4 regions of the Microcystis aeruginosa FD4 genome follow, and region 2 is predicted to be linked to each of the others. Evidence: predicted binding sites of a transcription regulator. Region 2 holds the regulator's gene; each other region holds the start of a gene.

Region 1 (6,177 bases), 1.9 Mb from region 2:
ACAATAGGTTGACATTTGCCCGCTCGAATTAAACCCCCCCGACGGGCGATCGCTTCTCCTGGCTCGGCAAAAGGACCCCAGTATTGACCACTAACTGGGGTTTTTCCGTTTTCTAGGGCTATAATCTGACAAATTCCCGTATTTTCCTGGACAATGTACCAGTTTTGTGCGCTATTATCCATAGATTTTTCTCCTTATACCCCAAACCCCACAACCCACACCCAGTCCCCTAATCTCAGGATAGGCGGTTAGGCTCTCTTGGACATTGGGTAAAAAATGTTGACCATGTCACATTATCGGCGCAAGCAGTTCGATAAACTCACTGACCACATTGCGCCCCTACCAATCACACCAGGCGCGATGTAGGGGCGTATAGCGTACGCCCTTTCTTCGCTCAGATAAGCTGATCACCATAACCCCAAGATAGCCGGCGGTTAAAATAGGTTTTAGCTTGAGCAAAAAATTTTTATCAACTTCTTGACAAAACCGGGGAGATAAATGCTAATATTAAAAAGGTCTGTCCAATGGGGATTAGCCAAGCGGTAAGGCAGCGGGTTTTGGTCCCGCCATTTCCTAGGTTCGAATCCTAGATCCCCAGTTTAAGATTTTTTATTCCCAGTCCGCCAATGATCGAGAATATCCTTGATCAAAGCTTCCCTTAGCCAAATACGAGCGATAAGCGCTAGGGGAACCGCCAGAAATAGCCCTAAAAAGCCAAAAATCGAGGCGAAAAACAACTGGGCCAACAGGGTAAAAGCGGGTAAGAGCTTGAGCGACCGCACCGTTAAAATGGGCAGCGGTGGATGATAGTCGAAATATTGAATTAACAGATAAATACTGCTGTAGAGTAGCAAAACTGCCCAGGGTTGCCAGGGAGCTTCCAGAAGGGCGATAGAAAAGGGTAAAATCGTGCTTAAAACTGGCCCGAGGTTGGGGATAAAGGTGAGAAATCCTGCCAAGATAGATTGGGAAAAAGCGAGGGGAATGCCAATCAGGGATAGACCCAGGCAACTGCCCAAGGTCATAATCAACATATGACAGAAAATCCCTTTTAGCCAAGCTTTTAAATCTCGATCGCATTGTTCTAGGATCGATCGTACCCTAGAACGGTAGAAAGCAGGAAATAAACGCAGAAAACAACGGTGGTAAGCGGCAGGATCGGCGAGAATCATCAAACTCAGGCCAACAATTAGCAGTAAGCTAAGGATAATGCCGAAAGTGCCGTAAAAAATGCTCAAACCCCGGCCAGCAATTTGGTTAATCAGGGGTTGTAACTGAGCGAGCAGAGTTTTAAAGTCCGGGAAGACACTGGCCAGACTAGGATCGAGATAATCCTCAAGACTATGGACTTGTCCCCAGAGTCTTTCTATAGCTTGGGGTAATAAACTAAATAATTGGCGAAATTGTTGGACTAAAGCGGGTATAATCCCCAGAAAAATACCGATAATACCAATAAAAAAGCCAAAAAGAGTGATAATTAGGGCGTAGGAACGCTTGAGGTGATGACGCTGCCACCAAGTCACAGCCAAATTTAAAATCTGAGCGAGAATAATCGCCATCAATGATAATAAGAGAATCTGTCGAATCTGCCAGAGAATCAACAGACAAAAGACTAACAGGACTAAACCGAGGCTGCTGCCAAAAGTCATGATCAGTAAGGAGAAAAATTCCTAATCAGTTATTGTCCGTCTCCAGAGAGCAAAAACCGTGAGCAGAAAAGGAGTAAAAACCAGAATTAAAGTGTTAAGAGGACTGGGAGCGATCGATAATAAAGGGGCAAGATATTTAATTCCCAGGGAAATTAAAGCCGATATCAAGATTATTTTTCTAATAAAGCCGCTCATAGATCAATGTTTAGGTGACACAAGCACTATCTTATCCCTGAAGAGGGTAAAAATTGGTGAAAATGTGGAAATCATCCCCCATCAGTTTTATTAATACTAGGGCGAAGTGGCTAGATTTTCTGGGGGAGGTCGGTTTAGAGGGAACGGGAAAGTATGAGACAATAGAAGGGGCTTAGTCAATTAACTAGAGATATTCATTGCTAGGATTTAAGACTTGGTGGCAAGGATGAATCTCGATAGCCAATAAGATTTACCCTGTCCACCGCCTCTATCGTGCCGTCAACAATCACCGTGATCACTTTAACTCTTTTACACCCCAGTCAAGCCACGCCCCTACAACATTGGCAATTTGGCAATGATCAATCAACCATTCTCATCGGCAGGGCGCTGGATAATCATGTAGTTCTCTATAGTGCTGTGGTTTCGAGGCGGCACTTAGAAATCCGCCGTAATGATCGCGATGATTGGGAATTGGAAAATTTAGGGGCAAATGGGACGTTTCTCAATGGCAAACCGATCAAGAAAACCGCCGTCGTCAATGGTATGGTGGTTCGTTTAGCCGCCTCCGGCCCCCAAATTCAAATTCGTCTCATCGATGAGGACGAGCAACCCAAATTAATCCTCAACCCCCTAGAGGCTCCTTTGGCAGGCGACCAAACTCAGCCAGAAAAGGATACTATGGTCAACTAGAAAATATTAAATTTTTATAAAGTTTTATCAAGTTCCCTAACAAAATGTAAAAATAGATACAGAATAAGAAGTAAGATCTTTTCATTTGTTGTCCCTAAATGGGGACGACAAGGGGGATTAAAGTAACTTTAAAGCATTGCAGGGAGTCGGTGATATGACGTTAGCCTATCGAGGAGTTAAGTACGAAAGGGATTCTCTCCCCTTGGAGATGAAGACTGGAGATATCGGGGGTAAATACCGAGGTCAAGACTGGAATCACCATTATCCTCGCCATATGCTCCAATTAGAGCCGAAACTACATCGTCAGTATCGTGGGGTTGCCTACAGCACCCGTCCTCATCTTGCTGGGCAAGTTGCCCCGAACACTTGTCCGTTGCCCGTTGTCAAACCCCCTGTTGTTGTCCAAGAGGAAACCCTTTCTAGCATCCATCTGAACAATATTCGTCTTCGTCTGGAACGTCGTTTACAAATCGCTCAAGAGAATGGTGACGAAACCCTCGTTAATCTCTTGAAAAAAGAATCCCAAGACTTAGCCTTAAACTGCTAATCTAGCAGTTTTTTTGCCACTTTCCCCTCGGTTCTGCCGGGGGGAATATTTTTGGGCGCAAAAATCTTATCGATAGAAATTATCACCCTAGTTAGGATCTTACAGGCTTTCAATTATATTAGGTCGAGGTCTATTTTAGTTCGGGTTCGGATTGGGGCGTTGTATCATTTCCACAACATTTTTGATACCTTGGATAAAAGTTTGAAAACTACGGGATTTATTTTCAGTTAAGGAAAGATGGGGGGCAATCTGTTTAGAGTGGGTTCCTGCATAATACTCTTTGACTAGCTTTTGTAGTTCTTGTTTGGCCGAGTTAAGCTGGTCTGGTTCTCTGTATTTACTTTTATTTTGTTTTTGTCCGAGACTATTTAAATTATATGCCTTGGCCACCGCCGCTAAATCTCCCAGAAACCAAGATTCTAATTCATGACAAATAATCCGAATTAAGACTTGAGCATCACTGGCATTTTGACAAATTTCTCCTAGTTCCTTTTTGAGTTTTTGACAATCGTGGGAGTCCTGATCGTGGACAATAATAAATTTGGTATTGGGACTAGATTTCTTGAAAGCTTTGAGTTTTTTAGGAATAGATTTGGCTAGGTCTTGTTTACCTTAATGACTAATACATATATAGCTGATTTCTGGGGGAATAATTTTAGGTAAAAGTTCGTTTAACACATTTTCTATAGATGACTATTCTAGCAAAAATACGCTATCATAGTTCATTAGGGTTCTACTCCTTCAAACCAGCCTTGATTCCAAAGATAGCCGGGTAAATCGCCTTCTGCTACTAAGTTTTTGAGGATTTCGCTATCGGTAGCCCTATGGATTTGGGTGATACCTTGGCATTTAATTAGCCAGAAAATACTAGCTAGTGGAACCGCATTGATAAAATCGGGGGAGTGGCTAGAAACAAATACCTGACCCCCCCGATAGCTATAGTGAGCGAATTCTTCGGCTAGTTCTTTTAATAAAGTAGGATAAAGTTGGTTTTCTGGTTCTTCGACACAGAGTAGGGGATGAGGATTGGGATCGAATAGTAATATTAAATAAGCGAACATTTTCATAGTCCCGTCAGAAACATAGCGATCAATAAAAGGGTCTTTAAATGCTTGATCTTGAAAACGTAAAATCAAACGACCGTCTTCGGTTTCTTTGGCCTCCACAGAGGAAATACCCGGAACTATTTGTTTCATTCTTTCGAGAATTTGCTGAAAAATTTGGGGATATTGTTGATAAATATATTGGGCAACTGTTGCCATATTATCACCCGTGGGGGATAAGTGTTCAGCGTAAGATATTTCTTTACTTCCTCTAGCTTCGCTAATGTGAAAGTCGGAAATGTGCCAATTTTCAATCAGAGAACGAAAGGCAGTAGCGGCTTTAAAACGTTGAAATTGTCCTAATCCTTTGAGCTCTAGTATATCGTTAGATTCTAGCTGTTGTTCTTCTCGATCGAGTTCTTTATCTGGTTTACTAAAATCTTCTTCGTTGGTGATAGCATATCCTTGACCGCGGTGAAAATCTAAAAAATGAAAAGGTGCACCGTGTTCACCCCGTTTATAGCGAAGTATTTCGCGTTTGATCATGGGGCGATTTTCCTCTTGTCCAATTCTGAGTATATAAGTAACCAGACGTTCTGTATCTGAGATTTTCATCCGAAATTGCAGTTCGATTTCAATATCTTCTTTTTCTTGACCTCTGGTAATAACTTCTTTATAACCGCCGCGAATTTGTAAAGCTTGGCGAATGTTGTTTTTGAGGGCATCTCGCAGAAAGCCAAAAATATCAAATAGGGTAGATTTTCCTGTACCATTAGCTCCAATAATCACGCAAAAAGGAGGAATATCTCTTATGTGTATATTTTTAAACATACGATAGTTGGTTATTTTAATAGAAACAATTTTCATGACATAATCGAGCCGTTATAGTTTTTTTGATTATACGATTGATCAGGTGAAGATAATTGATCAATTAGCAAAAAAAAGCCAGAGATTAGACTCTCTTGGACATTGGGGGATAAATCAGCTAGAAAGTATATAAGCTCAACCGACTGAGGAAGGGACAAGAAACCAGACTCAACACAAGTTGCCCAAAATAGCGTAAATTGTCTATAAATTTGTTCAACGACTTAAATTAGTACAAATGTTTGACTGTATTATCATCGGTGCGGGGCCAGCAGGAGCGACGGCGGGTTATCATCTAGCTAAAAAGGGACGTTCGATCCTGATCCTCGATAAAGCGAAATTACCCCGTTATAAACCCTGTGGTGGTGGGGTATCCCCGGCAATTAAGCAATGGTTTGATTTTGACTTTACCCCCGTGATCGAGAATACCGTCACGCAAGTACAGTTTACTTGGAAACAGGGGGATACCGTCACCACTAAGTTAAATATGCTAGAACCGATGTGGATGGTACAAAGGGATCGTTTCGATGATTTTTTAGGTCAACAGGCGATCGCAGTCGGGGCAACCATCCAAGATAACAGCGAAGTTACCCAGATCAAATTCCTCCAAGATCACTGGCAAGTTACCACATCCCAAGGAACATTTTCAGGCAAATATCTGATTGCTGCCGATGGTGTTAGGGGTAATACCAGTCGCTGGTTAGGATTACCAGCGAAAAACGAAGCGATCGGTGCTGCTCTGGAAATTACTAACGCAGAAGCGACTATTCCACCCCAAAAAGCTTTTTTTGATTTTGGTTCCCTAAAAAATGGTTATATCTGGGCTTTTCCCAAGTCTAATGGTTACACAATTAGCGGTGGTTGTTTTAAGGGCAGCATCAAATCCGAGGAGATGAAAAAACAACTGTTAAATTATGCCCGTCAAAAGGGCTGGAATTTACAGGATTATCGCTATAGTGAGTATGCTTTAGCCCTTTGGAACGGAAATCAACCGCTACACGCCCAAAATGCCTTAATTACAGGAGAAGCGGCGGGGATTCTCGATCCTCTTATCGGTGAGGGTATCCGTCCGGCAATTTTGACGGGAGTTAAGGCAGCCGAGGCGATCGATCGAGCTTTAGCTGGGGATAATCGGGCTTTAGCGAACTATAGTCGGATAATTCGGGAAGAATGGGGGGAAGATATGGCT
Region 2 (6,177 bases):
ATTAAACCCGATGACCATGAAGCTTTCTGAGACGGAGGGTGGGCGATTTGTTCTCTGGGTACAATAGGGCTAGATCAGCTAACAGAATATAGCGATCCTTACTATTGGGCAGCCTATACCCTGACTGGACAGGACTAATACCATTTTTCTTTATTCGTAGCAGGCATAACCGGGTGCATCTCCTGTTGGTGATTTTCTCTCACCTATAGGTGAGCAGCAGAAGTTGTTCAAAGAGGGCGAAGGCAATTCGCCCCTACAATCATATCATTGCGCCAATGGTAGGGGCGCACCGCGTGCGCCCAAAATGTCATCTAGATATTTCGACAAAATTGAGATGTACCAGGCATAACCATCTCTGTCATTACTTTTGAAAAATGGTATAACTTATGGAAATTCCCAAAACAATTATCGATCTTGAAGCGCTGCTAATCGCCCTCGCACAGCAGACTGAACCTTTGCCAGAATATCTACAGCGATCGCTCAAAGAAATTGGACGATTACTAAGATGTTGGGTTTCATGCTTTAACTCAACCTAAGTTCTATAAACATTATCAGTAAACCCAAAAAAAGAAAGCTAAATCATGAAAATTACTATCGATATTCCCGATGAATTGCTTCAACATTACAACTACAATAATCTTCCCCGTGAAATTTTAGAGGCTTTGGTGGTGCGGGCCTACCGAGCGGAAAAAATCACCAGTGCCGAGGTCGGACGTATTTTAGGTCTATCGTCTCGTTGGGTGGTGGATGCTTTTTTGAAAAACCACGATGCCGATTTACATTACGATGAAGTCGATCTAGAGAGCGATCGCAAGACCCTTCAGCAACTTCGCAACAAACACGATCATAGTCTTTTATGATAGTCGTTTCAATTAAATTGAAGATAGATTTCGCCTTTGATACCCCCTTGATCCTAGGGTTGATTCATAGTAGGGTTGATTCATGAATCAACCCTACTACCCTTAATAAGGGGGGTGCTGATGGTTTTTAACACCTACCTACTTAAAACTACATTCCCATAATTTCGTAACCGGAATCTACATAAATAATCTGTCCGGTAATACCACTAGAAAGATCACTGGCTAAAAAAGCAGCCGTATTTCCCACCTCAATTTGTGTCACCGTGCGATGTAAAGGGGCGATTTCTTCCACATGATGGATCATATCAAGAATTCCCCCCACGGCCGAAGATGCTAAGGTGCGAATTGGACCGGCAGAAATACCATTAACTCGGATCTTTTGGCCCCCTAATTCCGCAGCTAAATAGCGAACACTCATTTCTAAACCAGCTTTTGCCACCCCCATTAAATTATAGTTAGGAATTACCTTGACACCACCGAGATAGGTAAGAGTAATAATACTTCCCCCTTCCGTCATCAAGGGTTTAGCCGATCGCGCTAGACGGGTTAGGGAAAAAGTGCTAATATCTAGGGATTTAGTGAAAGCTTCCCGGGGGATAGCGGTAAAATCCCCCGTTAAACCCTCTTTATCGGCAAAAGCGAGACAGTGAATCAAAATATCCAGTTTGCCCCATTTTTCCGCCACTGTAGCGAAAGTATCTTCTACCTGTTGGTCATTTTGGACATCGCAGGGGAGATAAAAAGCGGGATTAAGTTCATCGGCCAATTCTCGCACCTTTTTCTCAAAGCGGCCTTTTTCGTCGGGGAGATAGGTGACACCGATATTTGCACCAGCTTGATGGAGTTGTTGGGCAATTCCCCAAGCGATCGAGCGATTATTGGCAATTCCTGTCACTAGGGCGTTTTTTCCCGTTAAATCTAACATAGTTCTCGTTTCTCTTACAAAAATCTCCCCAATAGCCGACCCCAGCGAGATTCGGTATAATAGGGATACAGATAAGGGGGCAGCAATGATCACCCCTTCCCCATTGTCTGGCAAAAAGCGCCCAAAACTTTTCCCAGTTTAGGCAGCGGTTATGTTTAATAGAGGTGACACTCGTTGCATAATAAAAACAATTTTCCCCTTTTTTGGATGTGAGATGGACTTATCATTAATACAAGATAAACCCCTAGCAGATGTGTTCCGTCGAATCGGCAGCGGCAATTTCCCCCCGGTGGTGGAGTTGTTCGAGCGTGGCAAAACTATCTTTTTCCCCGGAGATCCCGCTGAAAGAGTCTATTTTTTGCTGAAAGGAGCCGTTAAGTTGTCGCGAGTCTATGAAGCGGGAGAAGAAATTACCGTGGCTCTACTGCGGGAAAATAGCGTCTTTGGTGTGCTATCCTTACTGACTGGTCAGCGATCGGATCGTTTTTATCATGCCGTGGCTTTTACTCCGGTAGAATTACTCTCGGCCCCGATCGAGCAGGTAGAAAGATCCCTCCGCAATAATCCCGATTTATCAATGTTGATGTTGCAGGGGTTGTCCTCGCGGATTCTGCAAACGGAAATGATGATCGAAACCTTAGCTCACCGGGATATGGGTTCACGTTTGGTCAGTTTTTTATTAATTCTCTGTCGTGATTTTGGGGTTCCCACCACCGATGGCATCCGGGTGGATCTAAAATTGTCTCACCAAGCGATCGCCGAAGCGATCGGTTCTACTCGCGTCACTGTCACCCGTTTATTGGGAGAGCTGCGGGATCAGGAAATGGTCTCAATTTACAAGAAGAAAATTACCGTCCATAATCCCGTCGCTCTCAGTCAACAATTTACCTAAATTCTGGATGACTAGCGCTTATATTTTAGTTTTGGCCATCGTGGTTTTAGGTGGTCTGATAGCGGCGGTTGGCGATCGCATAGGTAGCCGTATCGGTAAGAAAAGGATGCGTTTATTTAATCTGCGTCCGAAACAAACCGCAACTTTAATGACGATTGTAACGGGAATTTTGATCGCTGGCTCGACTTTAATTGTCTTGTTTGCTTCTAGTAAATCCCTGCGTCAAGGGGTTTTTGAACTGGATCGCCTTTTAAATGAACGTCGTGCCGCTATTAAGGATTTGGAAAGTCAGGTAAGAAAAACCACCGAACAAAAAAATCAGGTGGAAAAGGCTTTAAAAACGGCTAAAAGTGAACAGATAGCCGTGCAGAAACGTCTAGAGGTTCTTAACAAAAATTATCAAGCTTCTCGTCAACGTTTGCGATTAGTTTCGGGACAGTTGGAAAAGTTTCGGAAGGAAGTGGCTAATTTAAATAATGAACGAGTTATTTTAACTAATCAAAAGGCACAGTTAACTGGTCAACGGGATCAATTGTCCCAACAAAAATCAATTCTTTCTAGTCAGATAAATCAACTACAAACCACCGTTCAAGCTAGAGATAAAGAGTTAGCTAATCAACAAAAGTTATTAACAACCAGACAAGCGCGACTTCAACAGTTGGAAACTCAACAAAAAACCCTACAGCTAGAAATTGATCGCCGGGATCAACGTATTGGAGAACTCGATCGATCGATTGTGGATAAAAATTTGGCTTTGGAACAGCGCGAGGGAAAATTAAAAGATTTAGAAACCCAAATGGCTTTTCTTAAGCGGGAAGTGGAAGTTTTAGAACAATACTATCAAACCTATCAAGAATTGCGGGAAAAACAAATCGCTATTTTCCGGGGACAGGTGTTATCTTTCGGAGCTTTTCGTATTGTCGATCCCCAAGCTATTGTCGCTGTTATCGATAAGTTATTGCGAGAAGCGAATATGAATGCTATCCGTGCTACCCAACCGAATCAGCCTAATTTTGACCAGCGTTTAGTTAAGATCACAAAAGCACAGGTAGAACAGTTAAGTCAACAATTACAGGACGGTAAAGAATATGTGGTGAGAATCCTTTCCGCAGGTAATTATGTCTTAGGAGAAACCGAGATTCGTGTCTTTGCTGATGTGGTTCCCAATCAACGAGTTTTTGAGGAGAAACAGGTGATCGCTGCCGTTTCCATTGATCCCCAAAATATGACAGAAGAAGACCTACAAAAGCGCTTAGATTTACTTTTAGCTTCGGCTCAATTTCGCGCTAGAAGTGCGGGAGTTTTAGGGTCAATTCAAGTGGAAGATGGTTTATTAACTACGGTAGTTAACTTTATCGGTCAAGTGAAAAAGTCGGGTAATTCTATCGAGACACTTGAGGCAGTTGCTGCTAGTAAAACTAATACATCTGGACCTTTAACTTTGCGTTTAGTGGCGGTAAAAGACGGTAAAATTATTTTTAGTACGTCTTCTTAAAAGATAGCTAAAGTTAGGAGTTGAGATTAAAATCGACTCCTTCGTAAATATCGACAACATTTAAGCTAATTCCTAAAGAATCTAGGGAGATAATTCCCCTTGCTAGGGTGTATTCTTGCAGCAACCAATTATTTTCTGAGGTTTTGCTATAGGATTCTATTAATATCTCCCCTTGACTGACGAGAAGATATTGGTTTAATTGGGGTATAGAACGATAATAACGAAATTTATCACCCCGATCATAACTGGAGGTGGAAGGGGATAAAACTTCGATAATCAGACAGGGATTTAAAATTTCATCGTTGCGATTATCACTAAATAATGGTTCCCCGGCAATAATCATTAAATCTGGGTATAAACCGCGATTATATTGGGGTATCCATAGTCGCAAATCACTGGGAAAGACTTCATAAATAGTTTTCCTTAAAGCATTGTCTAACAAGCGAATTAAATTGCGTACCAGTCGATTATGATTGATGCTTCCCCCTGTCATCTCGATAATTTCCCCGTCGTGATATTCGTGTTTAGTTTCTGCTCTAGTTTCTAAATTACGATATTCTTCTAAGCTGAGGGTTTTGGTAGGAGATCGAGTTAGCATTTTCTCTGTCACAGAATTTTTAATCCTCCCGATTATAACCTAGATCACAGAAAAAAGGTTATCATTCATAAATTATTCCTCAATTAAAATGAATTTCTTCGTAAATATCGGCAAGATTTAAGCTAATTCCTAAAGAATCTAGGGAGATAATTCCCTTTTAATGATTTTCTGATGTTTGCCTATAGGATTCTATTCGTATCTCCCCTTGACTGACGAGAAGATATTGGTTTAATTGGGGTATAGAACGATGATAACGAAATTGATCACCCCGATCATAACCGGAGGTGGAAGGGGATAAAACTTCAATAATTAGGCAGGGATTGAAAATTTCGGCTCTTCGGTACTTGTTATGCAATCACAAATACCGGACTTGACACATAGGGTTTTCAGGATAAGCAAAGAGTCCCTAGCATACTACCTACCGAAGAACTGTTAAAAGTGGCAATGATAAATAATCAAGGCTTTTTGACTTTTGGCAGCGGTTTAGGGTTAAGTGAATTTGCTATAATTCCCCTTGACAATCAATATTTTATTGTAGCTTTTACCTTGAAAATTCCTTTTTTGCCTTTAAAACAGACTGAAAGTCTATCTAAACTCGCTTTGATTGCTATACTCGCTTTTGATGCTTCTGTTTCCCTCGCAGGACAATTTCCCGATGGCAGAGTATTTTTTGATAGCTCTCCCACTCTGGTTAATTTCTTCGCTACTTTCCAATCCGTGCGTGCTTGGGGAGCAAAATACTATCTTACCATCGCTCTGCCGCCGTCTCTCGGGGCGCCCTTGGGCAAAGTAACCCTACAACAGCAGCCTAATATTCAAACTATTGCTTTTCTGGTCGATCAAACCTTTGCTTTTCTTGGCGATCGCAATCAGCGAGGCGAAAAATTAACCCTAAAATCCACCACTTTTGACCCCAATACTCAGACGATCACGGTCATTTTTGATCCTCCTGTTCCCCCCGGTAATACCGTTTCCATCGGTCTGAAACCAGTACGAAATCCTGATTATGGTGGTGTCTATCAGTTTGGAATTACTGCTTATCCCCCCGGGGAGAATTCCCCTGGATTATATCTAGGGGCCGGACGTTTAACAATTTATGAGGCTGGCGATCGCTGGTAGTCCGTTCCGCGTCTAAAAACAGTAATCAGTGAGCAGTAAACAGTAATCAGTGAGCAGTAAACAGTGAGCAGTAATCAGTAAAAAGACAGTAGGAAACTTCTATTTAATACTGCACACTTAAAAATTCACATCTGATCACTGATGACTGATCAATAGGAATAGGTGCAGCCTTAAACCGAAAACTGTAACCCCTAAATTATCATCGGCAAAAGTTCCCTGACTTCGTTGTCCATTTGAAGTCAGGGATTAAGCGTTTGCTTGACATAAATGTATATCTCGACAACCCCA
Region 3 (6,177 bases), 1.0 Mb from region 2:
CACTTCAGGGAAATGGGGAGCTAACCCTGTCAATGCCTTTGCACGATTGGATTCACCGCCAATTGCTCTGACAACTTCTAAGGCTTCGGGTAAGAGATTTTCAGGTAAATGGGGAGCTAACTCTGTCAATGCCTTTGCACGATCGGATTCAGACCAAATAGCTCTGGCAACTTCTAAGGCTTCGGGTAACACTTCAGGGAAATGGGGAGCTAACCCTGTCAATGCCTTTGCACGATTGGATTCACCCCTAATGGCTGAGATAACTTCCAAGGCTTTGGGTAACAAACTTTCTGGTAAATGGGGAGCTAACTCTGTCAATGCCCTTGCACGATTGGATTCACCCCTAATGGCTGAGATAACTTCCAAGGCTTTGGGTAACAAACTTTCTGGTAAATGGGGAGCTAACCCTCTCCATTCCTTTGGACGGTATCTTTCATCCGCAACCACTTTGGCAGCTTCTAAGGCTTCGGGTAGCACTTCGGGTAAATGGGGAGCTAACCTTATCAATGCTTCTGCACAATAGGATTTATCCCCAATCGTTCTAAAAACCGCTAAGGCTTTGGATAACATTTCAGATAAATGGGGAGATAACCCTGTCAATGCCTCTGCACGTTTGTCTTCATTCCCAATTGCTCTGGCAACTTCTAAGGCTTCGGGTAACACTTCAGGTAAATGGGGAGATAACCCTCTCAATGCCTCTGCACGGTATCTTTCATCCCCAATGGCTCTAGCAACCTCTAAGGCTTCGGGTAACAAACTTTCAGGTAAATAGGGAGCTAACCCAGTCAATGCCCTTGTACGGGAGTATTCATCCCCAATGGCTCTAGCAACTTCTAAGGCTTCGGGTAACACTTCCGGTAAAAGGGGCGCTAACCCGGTCAATGCCCTTGTACGGGAGTATTCATTCCCAATCCCTCTGGCAACTTCTAAGGCTTCGGGTAACAAACTTTCAGGTAAATAGGGAGCTAACCCTGTCAATGCCTCTGCACGGTTGTATTCATGCCAAATCCCTCTGGCAACTGCTAAGGCTTCGGGTAACACTTCCGGTAAAAGGGGCGCTAACCCGGTCAATGCCTTTGCACGGGAGTATTCATTCCCAATCCCTCTGGCAACTTCTAAGGCTTCGGTTAACACTTCAGGGAAATGGGGAGCTAACCCTGTCAATGCTTTAGCACGGGAGTATTCATCCCCAATGGCTCTAGCAACTTCTAAGGCTTCGGGTAATAAAGTAGGGGGAAGATAGGGACTAATTGCCTTTAATCTTTCTGCTCGCTTCTCATCATCTTGATTTTGCCTCACATAAGCTAATCCCTGCGCTGGTGTCCAGATTTCATACTTAATCAGTTCGGCAATTAATTCCAGTGGAATATTCCCCGCCAAACTATTCAGAGAAGTGGTTATCAACCCATAACGCACCTGTAACCCCATAGACTGACTAGGATTATTCGCAAAATCAGCTTCCGCCAGTTGCCACGCCCTAGAAACATCCTTAATAAAAGTCGCCGTTTTCCCTTCTTTCTCACATTTGCTATACCAACCATTGTTTCCTTCTGCCGTTTCTTCCCTCAGCAATTGATGAATCTCTCCTATCTTTTTCGCCTTTTCCAAATGCCAAATCAATTGATTATAAATGTAGCCATCATCCTCTAAACTGTGCCATAAACCATTTTTAGTCTGTTTTTGATACCTGCTTAAAAGTTGCCGATTAGCTTCAGAAATCGATAAACCCAAGCCCGGTAATTGATAATCTCTTTCAGGATGGGGAGAGGCTTGTAAAAGATTACGGGCTAAATCATGTAAGAGGTCATGGACACGATAATTAGCCGTTTGTTCACTAGAAACCCCTGTTAATAATAACGCTTTACTGCGTAAATATCTGAGGGTTTTCCTCGCTTCCGTTAACCGACAATTCCATAAAGTCGTTGCCATCTTTTCCGTAATCGTCACATCATCCGGTAAAACCCCTAACCAAATAAATTGTTGTAATCTTTGGATCGATAAGCGTTTTAAACTGAGATTAAAAGAGGCAATTAAACTATAATGTTTGCGCTTTTCTTGATTGGCAGTATCTTCAGCTTCCAATCGATCTAATATTTCTAAATGAGCTATTTCTGCCTGTAAATCTTCTAGTAACTCATTCCAAGAAATGCCGTCTTCAATTTGTGCCGCTCCCAATTCCAAAGCTAGGGGTAAATACCCCACAATCTTCGCTAAACTTTTCCTTTGCTCTCGTTCTTTTGGATTTAACTTACTTCTTAAATAACCCGTTAATAAGGCTAAAGACTGAGTTTCTGTCATCACATCTAAATCATAACGAATTGCCCCTTTAACGGGAGCTTCCCTCGTTGTTACCAACAATTTACAGCCAGCCCCCGCAACTCGAAACGGTTCAACATCCTCCGCATTCCACAGATCATCTACTACTAATAAGGCTTTTTTATCTGCTAATAATGTTCTTAATTGTAACGATGCCGCATCAACACCCGTCGGCTTAAAATCATAATCCCCTAATGACTGTATCCAACCATGAAGGAAGGATAAAATATCCGGTTGTTGCCCTAAAGTTGCCCAGAAAATCCCATCAGGAAAATAAGCTTGAACCTCTTTGTCCCATGCCAACGTCGCCGCTAAAGTTGATTTACCAATACCTCCTAATCCATAAATCGCACTAATAACTAAAGTTCCTGTATTATCCTTTGCTTCTGATAACAAAAGTTTCTTTAAATCAATACTCACCTCTGGGCGTTCCACGAAATAAGTCGGTTTAGAAGGGGCTTGATTGCGATAGGAACGAGCCTTAAGATTAACTGAAATAACGGGTTTAGGTTCAGGATCAATATCATGGCTTTCTAATATCTCACGCCATTCGGGATTGTCATAAACCCTAGCCAAAGATTCAGCCTCTAAAGATGCCGGACGATCTCTAATTGGCTGTTTAGATTGTACCCCAATCACTAACCCATGACAAACAATTGCTGATCCCGATGTTCCTTGCCAAGGTGACTGATCTTCTGCTAATCTTTCTAACTGTTCATCGGTGGGTTGTATGTCTTGACTATCTTTAATATTTAATAACAAACGGTTATGAGGAACACGATTAGCCACATTAATAGTTCCCTCAATATGTAACCCCGTGGCGTAGTTTTTATCATCTTCAGCATATCGTAAAAATTGAGGGAAACCCAAAAAGTCAAACTTAACTTTTTCTGCACTGTTAGCATCAGGTAACTGCCCAAAGCTTACAGGATCACAAATTTCGATAGTTTCTGGTAATTCAACTAAAGCTATATCGATATTATCCGGTGCTTTCCAAATTACTTTAGCGTCTATATCCTGCTTATCAGAATAGTTTGATGCTGATCTAAATCGTACTTTACAGTTGTTACTATTATCAAATAGATGCCGACAAGTCAAGAGTAAACGTCCCCCAATTCGATAGGCAGTGCCATACTTAGGGGCAACAATTTCTAAAGCGCGATCGGGTTGGAATTGGGCCATAACTTATCGGATTGATGTAACGTATTATTCTGGGATGGCGATGGGTTACGCTTCGCTAACCCATCCTACAAATTAACTGCTTTGGGGGCAAGCATTGCGTCCCTAGTGGTATAAAATTCTAATCGGGAATATCATCACTTCCTGTCAATACAGGTTTTCCATCTTTCCAAATGGGTTTAAGGGGAATTTTAATTCTATGGGTTATCGTATCCTTATTGGTGACACCCCCACCCATTTCTACTACCCAAAATTTCAGCCCACCTTTGCCTTCTTTCGACTGCTCAACCACAAATTGAACCTCTAATTCAATTTCACCCACTTCAAAGCGAATCTGCTCACCCTCAGCGGCTAAGATAGATTTACTCAGTTCAACCCGCAATGCTTCTAAGGTTTCTCGAAGTCCAACTTTATTGATGGCCATATTAATTCTCTAGTTATTTTTGAAAGATGCAAACAAAAACCCTTTCAACTCTATCGTTTTTCTGAAACATTAGGGCAGAGGGATTGCCTTTCCCAAATTGAGATAATAGCCCAATCCGATCGCTAAGGGAAGCGCAGGTTGGGAAAAGACATCGCCATTCGGAGCCATTACCGACCTGAACAAGGAAATTACAGATTTTTTCAAGCTAGGATCAAAGATTTTGTATCGAAAAATACAAAACCTGCGAAAGTGACTGTTTAGGATGGTTTTTTTGAGAAGCTTAAGAACCGATCCATACATCAAAGGAGTTTTCCATGCCCGAAACGCCACAAGAAGTCTTGAAAATGATTCAGGACAACAATATTAAGATTATTGACCTGAAATTTATTGATATGCCCGGTATCTGGCAACATTGCTCGTTCTACTACGACCAAATCGATGAAAGCTCTTTCAGCGATGGTGTGGCCTTCGATGGTTCCAGTATTCGCGGTTGGAAAGCAATTAACGAGTCCGATATGGCCATGGTTCCCGATCCTACCACTGCTTGGATCGATCCCTTCTACAAGGAACCTACCCTCAGCATGATCTGTAGCATTAAAGAACCGAGAACCGGTGAATGGTATAGCCGCGATCCTCGCTCTATTGCTCAGAAAGCGATCGATTATCTTAGCAGTACCGGTTTAGGTGATACCGTATATTTTGGACCGGAAGCAGAATTTTTCCTCTTTGATAGCGCTCGTTTTGACCAAACCGCCAACTCCGGCTATTACTACATGGATAGTGTCGAAGGTCGTTGGAATAGCGGTAAAGACGAAAAAGACGGAAATCTTGCCTATAAACCCGCCTACAAACAGGGTTATTTCCCCGTTAGTCCCACCGATACCTCTCAAGATATTCGCACGGAAATGCTCTTAACCATGGCCGACTGCGGAGTTCCCATTGAAAAACATCACCATGAAGTCGCTACTGGTGGTCAAAACGAGCTAGGGATTAAATTCTCTACCCTAGTACGGGCCGCCGACTACTTGATGACCTACAAATACTGCATCAAGAACGTGGCTAAGAAATACGGTAAAACCGTCACCTTTATGCCCAAACCCATCTTTGGTGATAACGGTTCTGGGATGCACGTTCACCAGTCTATCTGGAAAGATGGTCAACCCCTGTTCGCCGGGGATAAGTACGCTGGACTTAGCCAAATGGCACTGCACTACATCGGTGGTTTGCTTAGACACGCTCCCGCACTCTTAGCTTTAACTAATCCCACCACCAACTCCTACAAGCGTCTCGTCCCCGGTTTTGAGGCCCCTGTAAACCTGGCCTACTCCCAAGGTAATCGCTCCGCTTCGATTCGGATTCCTTTATCGGGAAGCAACCCAAAAGCCAAACGTTTAGAATTCCGTTGTCCTGATGCGACTTCTAACCCCTACCTCGCTTTTGCAGCTATGCTCTGTGCCGGTATTGATGGGATTAAAAATCAAATTGAACCGGGAGAACCTCTCGATGTGGATATCTACGAACTCAGTCCCGAAGAATTGTCAAAAATACCCTCTACCCCCGGTTCTTTAGAAGCAGCACTAGAAAGTCTCGAAAAAGATCACGCTTTCTTGACCGATTCTGGTGTCTTTACCGAAGACTTTATCCAAAACTGGATCACCTACAAACTCGATAACGAAGTTAACCCGATGCGCTTACGTCCCCACCCCTACGAGTTCTCTCTCTACTACGATGTCTAAGGTTTGATTGACTAATCATTAATCCTAGGGTGGGCCTTTGCCTGCCCTTTTTTTTGAATCAGCAGGGAAGTGGGGAGTTTTTTGCCGTGAACAGTAAACAGTAATCATACTAAATCCAGTTATTAAAAACTGATTATTTATTCTCCGTTTTGCATGAGTGCATGAGTAGAAAACGGGTTTCTCGGAGAAACCCGTTTTCTGTGCGTTACTCAACGGATTTAGTATTACTTCCCAATCAAACAACAATCTTAAGCTTGATCTCCTCAGTCGTCAACAGTGATACAATTGCCGTCATAGCTAGGGGTGTCTGAGGCAATCAGGCTGAGAAAGACCCTTAGAACCTGAGACTGGGTAATTCCAGCGTAGGGAAGCTGTTTACAGAGGAAATAAAATTATGAGACAAGAATGGGTTGCCCCCCGGCGCGGACAAGCAAATGTATCGCAAATGCACTACGCCCGTCAGGGGATAATTACCGAAGAGATGACGTATGTGGCAAAACGGGAAAATCTCTCTCCCGAATT
Region 4 (6,177 bases), 2.0 Mb from region 2:
GGAAGTGGTAATTGGCGGCATTTATTCCCTAGAGCGAATTGCTAAAGATTCTCCCAAGGATCAATGGACAATTATGGAAGTGCTGACTTCCTACATTCGTAAAAATTCCCCCATTCCCTCGAATATTGAACAACTGAAGCCAGAGGAAAGACAGAAGGCCCTAGAAAAGCTCCCTTCCGTGAGTATTCCAGTTCAGGCCGCTTTAACGGTAATCGGGCGGCGTAAAGTTGAGAATGACCAAGCCGGGGATAATTTGGCTGAAACAACTGACCCTAATAAAATTAAAATTCTTGATTTAAGTGGGACAAATTTGAGGAAAGCCTACCTCAACGGAGCCAACCTCAACCGAGCCAACCTCATCGGAGCCAACCTCATCGGAGCCAACCTCATCGGAGCCAACCTCCGACTAGCCGACCTCGAAGGAGCCAACCTCAACGGAGCCGACCTCAACGAAGCCAACCTCATCGGAGCCAACCTCAACGAAGCCAACCTCATCGGAGCCAACCTCAACCGAGCCGACCTCAACGAAGCCTACCTCAACGAAGCCTACCTCAACCGAGCCTACCTCAACCGAGCCAACCTCAACGGAGCCATCCTCCACAGAGCCGACCTCATCGGAGCCAACCTCAACGGAGCCTACCTCAACCGAGCCAACCTCAACGGAGCCATCCTCGACAGAGCCGACCTCATCGGAGCCAACCTCAACGGAGCCGACCTCAACCGAGCCAACCTCAACGGAGCCTACCTCGGGGGAGCTAACCTCGGAGCAGCCTACCTCAACGGAGCCAACCTCGACGGAGCCAACCTCGACGGAGCCGTGGGTCTTAATCCAGAACAAATTAAATCGGCCTGCTTTTGGGAAAGAGCAATACACACGGAATCCAAGTGGGATGAAGATAAACAATTATGGGTGGCTGCGGACCGGGAAGCCAATCAACGAGAAATCGACAAACTCAAAAGGGACAAAAACTCAGATCCGCCAAATCCGATCGATTGTACTACTAAATAGGGTCTGCGGCAAAAAGTACGGGCGAAGCATTCGGATAGAAAATCTCCGGTTTCACCGATAGGTTATTGCCCGAATGCTTCGCCCCTACAGGACGCAGGCCGATGAAAACGCAAGGTTTGGAAGCACGATTCTCTCAAAATCTTGCACCTGTTTGGCGAGAAAAGCCACAAAACCCTTACCTTACCTACATTTCACATTTATTCAGCCAGCCCTAAATACTTTAACTTTTGGCGATTGAGGATCAGGTGACGAAACTAGCATTTTCCCCTAATTGAAGCGAAAAAAACCCCGCATGACTTCAAGAAATCACCGGGGTTTTTAGGAAAAATAGGGATAGGGAAGGAATTTAACCCTCGGTTTCCTCTCTGGTTTGGATAAACAGAATCAAGAGGAAAACGGTGGGGACTAGGACGAATAGGATACTAGCGATAAAGCCGAGATTATTTACCTGCATGAGTTAACCCCCTTAAGTGACAACGGATTTAGATTAAAGATTAACTCCTAGAATATCATCCCAGAGGGCGTTGCTGATTTGAGAGGGGAAGTGGGAAGTGGGGAAGTGGGGAAGTGGGGAAGTGGGGGAGTTGGGAAGTGGGGACGTGGGGAAGTGGGGAAGTGGGGGAGTGGGGACGTGGGGAAGTGGGGACGTGGGGAAGTGGGGGAGTGGGGGAGTGGGGGAGTTGGGAATTATGAATTGGGAGGTGGGGAAGTGGGGAAGTGGGGAAGTGGGGAAGTGGGGAAGTGGGGGCCTTGGTGGTTATCTTTTCGTCCCCTTGGCCAGCGCGTTTTTAATTGGTACTTTTGGATCGGTGGCGATGATGTGAAGATCGATATTTTTCTGCCAGATCAGGCGCATGAGTTTTTGGGTGAAAGAACCTTTGATTAAATGCTTCCAGCGCGATTGAAGGCTCTCCCCGATCACGATCTGGGTGATCCGTTCCCGCTCGGCCACTTCAGCGATCGCTTCGGCCACCTGATAGCTTTTAACCCGTAAGAATTTCCCCTCGAATTCCCGACATAAACGTTCGCAGGTTTCGATATGTAACGCCTCCTCTTTGGTGAGAAAGCGATCGGGGTTATCGACGAAAATCACAAAAAATTCCGCGTTCATATACCCCGCTATCCGCGCTCCTCGACGCAATAATCGTAAAGAGTTGGGATAGGTGGAAATACAGACTAATACCCGTTCGTGAACGGGACAGGATTGACCGATAAATGTTGAATTACTCGCTTCTTCTTCTACCGTATCGGCCACTTCGCGCAAGGCCAGTTCCCGGAGGGCGATTAAATTACGCCGTTGAAAGAAATTATTTAAAGATGGTTGGATCTTTTCGGGAGCGTAGATTTTTCCCGCTAATAATCTTTCCTCTAGGGTTTCAGCGGTAACATCTACCACAATCACTTCATCAGCTTCCTCCAAAATTCGATCGGGTATTCGCTCCCGCACCACCACCCCAGTGATTCGGGCGACCAGATCGTTTAAACTCTCGATATGCTGGATATTCACGGTCGAGTAAACATCGATTCCCCGGGATAAAATTATCTCCACGTCCTGAAAGCGTTTCTCTCGCTCCGAACCGGGTGCGTTCGTGTGAGCCAATTCATCGATCAGACACAGCTGCGGTGAGCGAGCGATAATCGCTTCCGTATCCATTTCCGAGAGAGTGAATCCCTCTTTCTCTAGGATTTTTCTCGGTACGATTTCCAATCCCTCGGCTTTTTCGGCGGTCTCTTTTCTGCCGTGGGTTTCGAGCAGTCCAATCACCACGTCGGTTCCCTGCTTTCTGAGACTATGCCCCTCCTCCAGCATCTTGTAGGTTTTCCCGACTCCCGGAGCCATCCCGATAAAAATTTTATGTCTTCCCCGTCGCACAATCGTCTCCTTTTTGGCAACTTCCCTTACAGATTAAGATGATTCAATCGTAGCCGGGGGGATTGAGTATCATCAATCCTTCACCCCTGTGACTTGAAAGAGGGTGTAGGGTCTGGGCTTCGGCCGTGAGATCAGCGTTCGACCGAGCGTTCGACAAAAGCTCACGCCGAAGTCTCACGCCGAGGTCCGAACGGGTGTGGGGTGTGGGGAAGGAAACCTCTTTCATCTGTGGTGGTGAAAATTTTTTCATCGGGACTGAGAAAGAAACGTCGAGTAGGACATAAGCTGTTACTGAGATTGAGAGATTATGCCCAAGATGTCTTACGCTTTCTGGATTGTCAGGATGTTCCTTTTACTAATAATCAAGCCGAACAGCTTAAGTAGGGAGGCACAATTATTTGTAGGATGGGTTAGCGCACTTCGTAACATAATCGGGCGTTGGGTTTCATGCTTCAACCGTTCGGCAAAAGCTCACGGCCGAAGCCCAACCTACGTTCATCTTATATTTAATTCCACCCACCTACTTATAGCGGTATGCGATTGCATGAGGTACAATAGATGAGAACAATAAATTATAGACCTACGCAGGAGCCACAACCTTATGAAGCCCTATTCTGTAGACTTACGAAAAAAGATCATCGAGACCTACGAGGAGAATAATCTCTCACAACGGGAATTAGCCAAAAGATTTAGAGTAGCTTTAAGCTTTATCCAAAAACTAATCAAGCAGTGGCGTGAAACCGGCGATCTAAATCCTCGACCACATGGTGGAGGACAAAAACTTAAGCTTACTGGCGACCAAATTATCTTGCTAGGCGATTTAGTCCAAGAAAAGAACGATGCCACCTTAGACGAGTTAAGAAAACAACTCGAGGAAAAAACACAGGCGGTAGTCAGTAACTCAACGATTAGTCGAATTTTAAAACGGCTAAACCTAACCCGAAAAAAAAGCCTACACCCTAGGGAACGAGACACGGAAAGAGTGCGAAAATTAAGAGAGTAGTATTGGGAGAGAATCCGAGATGTTAAAGCGGAAGACCTGGTTTTCGTTGACGAGTCCGGCTCTAATCTAGGGATGACAAGACTTTATGGGAGAGCGGAAGAAGGACGGAGAGTGTATGGTTCGGTTCCGTTAAACCGAGGGAAAAACGTGACGATAATCGGAGCGATAGCACTCAGAGGCTTGGTCGCTTTTCTTAATGTACTTGGAGCGGCAAATGGTTTAATATTTGAAGCATTTATAGCTACCTTATTGATTCCGAACTTATGGGAAGGAGCCTGTGTATTAATGGATAATGCTTCGATTCATCGAAAAGAAACGCTCGAACCAATGCTCAAAGAAGTCGGAGCTAGACTAGAGTTTTTACCTCCCTATTCTCCCGATTTTTCTCCGATTGAAAATTGTTGGTCGAAGGTAAAAACACTGATTCGTTCAATCTCACCTCGTACCTATGCCGATCTAGAAAAAGCGATCATTCAAGCCTTTAGTCAGATTACGTTGAAAGACATTCATCATTGGTTTACCCATTGTTGTTATTGCGATACCCCTTTTAAAGAGCCTAATCAAGAGCCTGCCTAGTCATCCCTTTGTACCTCATTCAACTGAAACCCGCTATAGTCCAATTATTTTTATTAATAAATAGGGGCTGCTGAAAAAGTTTGTTGGTGGGGTTAGGAGTCAGTAGCCGGTCGTCGGTCGTCGGTCGTCAGGAGTTTCAGGCTTTGTTGTCCTCTTTTTTTTGTACCAGTTTGTGTACTTAAAGAAGGATAATACAAGGTTTTTGAAGGTCTTAATCCTATTTTCGCAGCATGAACATCGGATTTTAGCAGGTCAAAAGCCTTATTTTAAAAGGGTTTTACCATTATTCAGCAAGACCTAAATAGGGGCTGCTGAAAAAGTTTCTCGTGGGGGTAGGGTGTGGGGTGTGGGGTGTAGGGTGTAGGGTTTTACCAATTTTCATCTGGTCAATTACCTAATTTTCAGAGAAAAAGTCCCTGAATTTTCCCCCCGATCCCCGCAATGGCTGGCACTTTTTGAGGGTAAAAAAGTCTAAAAGTCCTATCCAACAAGGTTTTTAGATTTATTCAGCAAGACCTAAATATTTTACACACTTCATACTGGATAAGCAACAGGGCTACGGCACTACTACCAAATCATTACCAGAGGGGAGAGGGGAGAGGGGGGGGAGAGGGGAGTATTTTCAGTGATCAGTAAACAGTAAACAGTGAACTGAAAACTCACATCTGATAACTGATAACTGATAACTGATAACTGATAACTGATAACCTCTTTACTATTGTTATTTTAAAATCAAATGTATCAGAGGATACAGAAATCTCAAATCAAAAAAACAAAGATCGAAAAACATTGACTACTCACAGATCAAGATAAATCCCTAGGTGTTTGGTCTTCTGAAATGATTGACCCCTGTTCCTAGGATTTAGCGGTTGAACGGACATAATTGCTCGGTGATTATTTTCAAAAGTAATGAATCGACCTACTAACTCAACAAAGTAAACGAATTGACGATGAAACGAATTGCTCGAAAATCTGGGGAACTTGTCGGTTTGTTACCGAAAATTAACCCTGTCTGGTTAGCCTGTGTTCCTTTGTCCGCGATTATTTTTGTGGTTGGGAACAGGGCTGTACAGGCCCAAGATGCGAAACCCTTAACCCCCGAAGATGTCCAAAACGCCCTCAATACAATCTGGGTTTTAATTGCCGCCATACTCGTGATCTTTATGAACGCGGGTTTTGCGATGCTAGAAACGGGATTCTGTCGCCAGAAAAACGCCGTTAACGTTCTCGCCAAAAACCTGATCGTTTTCGCCCTCTCCACCATATCATTTTGGGCGATCGGTTTCTCCCTGATGTTTGGGTCTGTCAGTAACGAATTTTTCGGTACAGGAGGTTGGTTCCTCAGCAGTAGCGATCCTGCCACCTACGTTATGCCCGCATATTTGCCCACCTCGGTGTTTTTCCTGTTCCAAGTGGCTTTCGCAGGAACGGCAGCAACCATTGTATCTGGGGCTGTGGCAGAACGGATTAAATTCGTCGATTTCCTCGTTTTTAGCTTAATTATCGTCGGTATCATGTACCCGATCACCGGTCACTGGGTTTGGGGTGGCGGTTGGTTAGCTGACCTTGGTTTTAAAGACTTCGCTGGTTCGACGGTGGTTCACTCGGTCGGTGGTTGGTCTGCTTTAACGGGGGCGGCAATTCTCGGTCCGAGAATGGGAAAATACATTAACGGTCGCACCAGTGCCTTACCCGGCCATAACATGAGTATTGCGA

Evidence for each region. Region 2 encodes NtcA, which controls nitrogen genes in cyanobacteria. Its sites were predicted from a motif close to TTTGTANCNNNNGNTACAAA; they were not measured.
Region 1: the regulator NtcA is predicted to act here: its motif matches at 2,578-2,597, upstream of GQR42_RS08060 (DUF4278 domain-containing protein).
Region 3: the regulator NtcA is predicted to act here: its motif matches at 4,139-4,158, upstream of glnA (type I glutamate--ammonia ligase).
Region 4: the regulator NtcA is predicted to act here: its motif matches at 5,197-5,216, upstream of GQR42_RS07945 (ammonium transporter).

What each region holds. Positions count from the first base shown of each region.
Region 1 is NZ_CP046973.1:1,575,028-1,581,204, forward strand. Features, by position in the region: gene GQR42_RS08040 (hypothetical protein) at 1-182, opposite strand, end outside; gene ctpC (carboxyl-terminal processing protease CtpC) at 1-7, shown strand, start outside; tRNA gene GQR42_RS08045 (tRNA-Gln) at 526-598, shown strand; gene GQR42_RS08050 (AI-2E family transporter) at 600-1,649, opposite strand; gene GQR42_RS27595 (hypothetical protein) at 1,671-1,844, opposite strand; gene GQR42_RS08055 (FHA domain-containing protein) at 2,136-2,534, shown strand; gene GQR42_RS08060 (DUF4278 domain-containing protein) at 2,689-3,081, shown strand; partial or broken gene GQR42_RS08065 (DUF4276 family protein) at 3,217-3,768, opposite strand; gene GQR42_RS08070 (AAA family ATPase) at 3,807-4,991, opposite strand; gene GQR42_RS08075 (geranylgeranyl reductase family protein) at 5,227-6,177, shown strand, end outside.
Region 2 is NZ_CP046973.1:3,498,708-3,504,884, reverse strand. Features, by position in the region: partial or broken gene GQR42_RS17550 (tetratricopeptide repeat protein) at 1-27, shown strand, start outside; gene GQR42_RS17545 (hypothetical protein) at 387-536, shown strand; gene GQR42_RS17540 (UPF0175 family protein) at 582-860, shown strand; gene fabI (enoyl-ACP reductase FabI) at 1,009-1,785, opposite strand; gene ntcA (global nitrogen regulator NtcA) at 2,000-2,677, shown strand; gene GQR42_RS17525 (DUF3084 domain-containing protein) at 2,685-4,172, shown strand; gene GQR42_RS17520 (Uma2 family endonuclease) at 4,186-4,770, opposite strand; partial or broken gene GQR42_RS17515 (Uma2 family endonuclease) at 4,850-5,125, opposite strand; gene GQR42_RS17510 (DUF2808 domain-containing protein) at 5,317-5,889, shown strand.
Region 3 is NZ_CP046973.1:4,502,568-4,508,744, forward strand. Features, by position in the region: gene GQR42_RS22420 (NB-ARC domain-containing protein) at 1-3,498, opposite strand, end outside; gene GQR42_RS22425 (trypco2 family protein) at 3,617-3,919, opposite strand; gene glnA (type I glutamate--ammonia ligase) at 4,234-5,655, shown strand; TPP riboswitch at 5,945-6,041, shown strand; gene thiC (phosphomethylpyrimidine synthase) at 6,050-6,177, shown strand, end outside.
Region 4 is NZ_CP046973.1:1,548,039-1,554,215, forward strand. Features, by position in the region: gene GQR42_RS07915 (pentapeptide repeat-containing protein) at 1-1,009, shown strand, start outside; gene psbM (photosystem II reaction center protein PsbM) at 1,356-1,463, opposite strand; gene GQR42_RS07925 (isopentenyl pyrophosphate isomerase) at 1,561-1,833, shown strand; gene GQR42_RS07930 (universal stress protein) at 1,767-2,882, opposite strand; gene GQR42_RS07935 (hypothetical protein) at 3,117-3,266, shown strand; gene GQR42_RS27585 (helix-turn-helix domain-containing protein) at 3,484-3,885, shown strand; gene GQR42_RS27590 (IS630 family transposase) at 3,898-4,461, shown strand; gene GQR42_RS07945 (ammonium transporter) at 5,412-6,177, shown strand, end outside.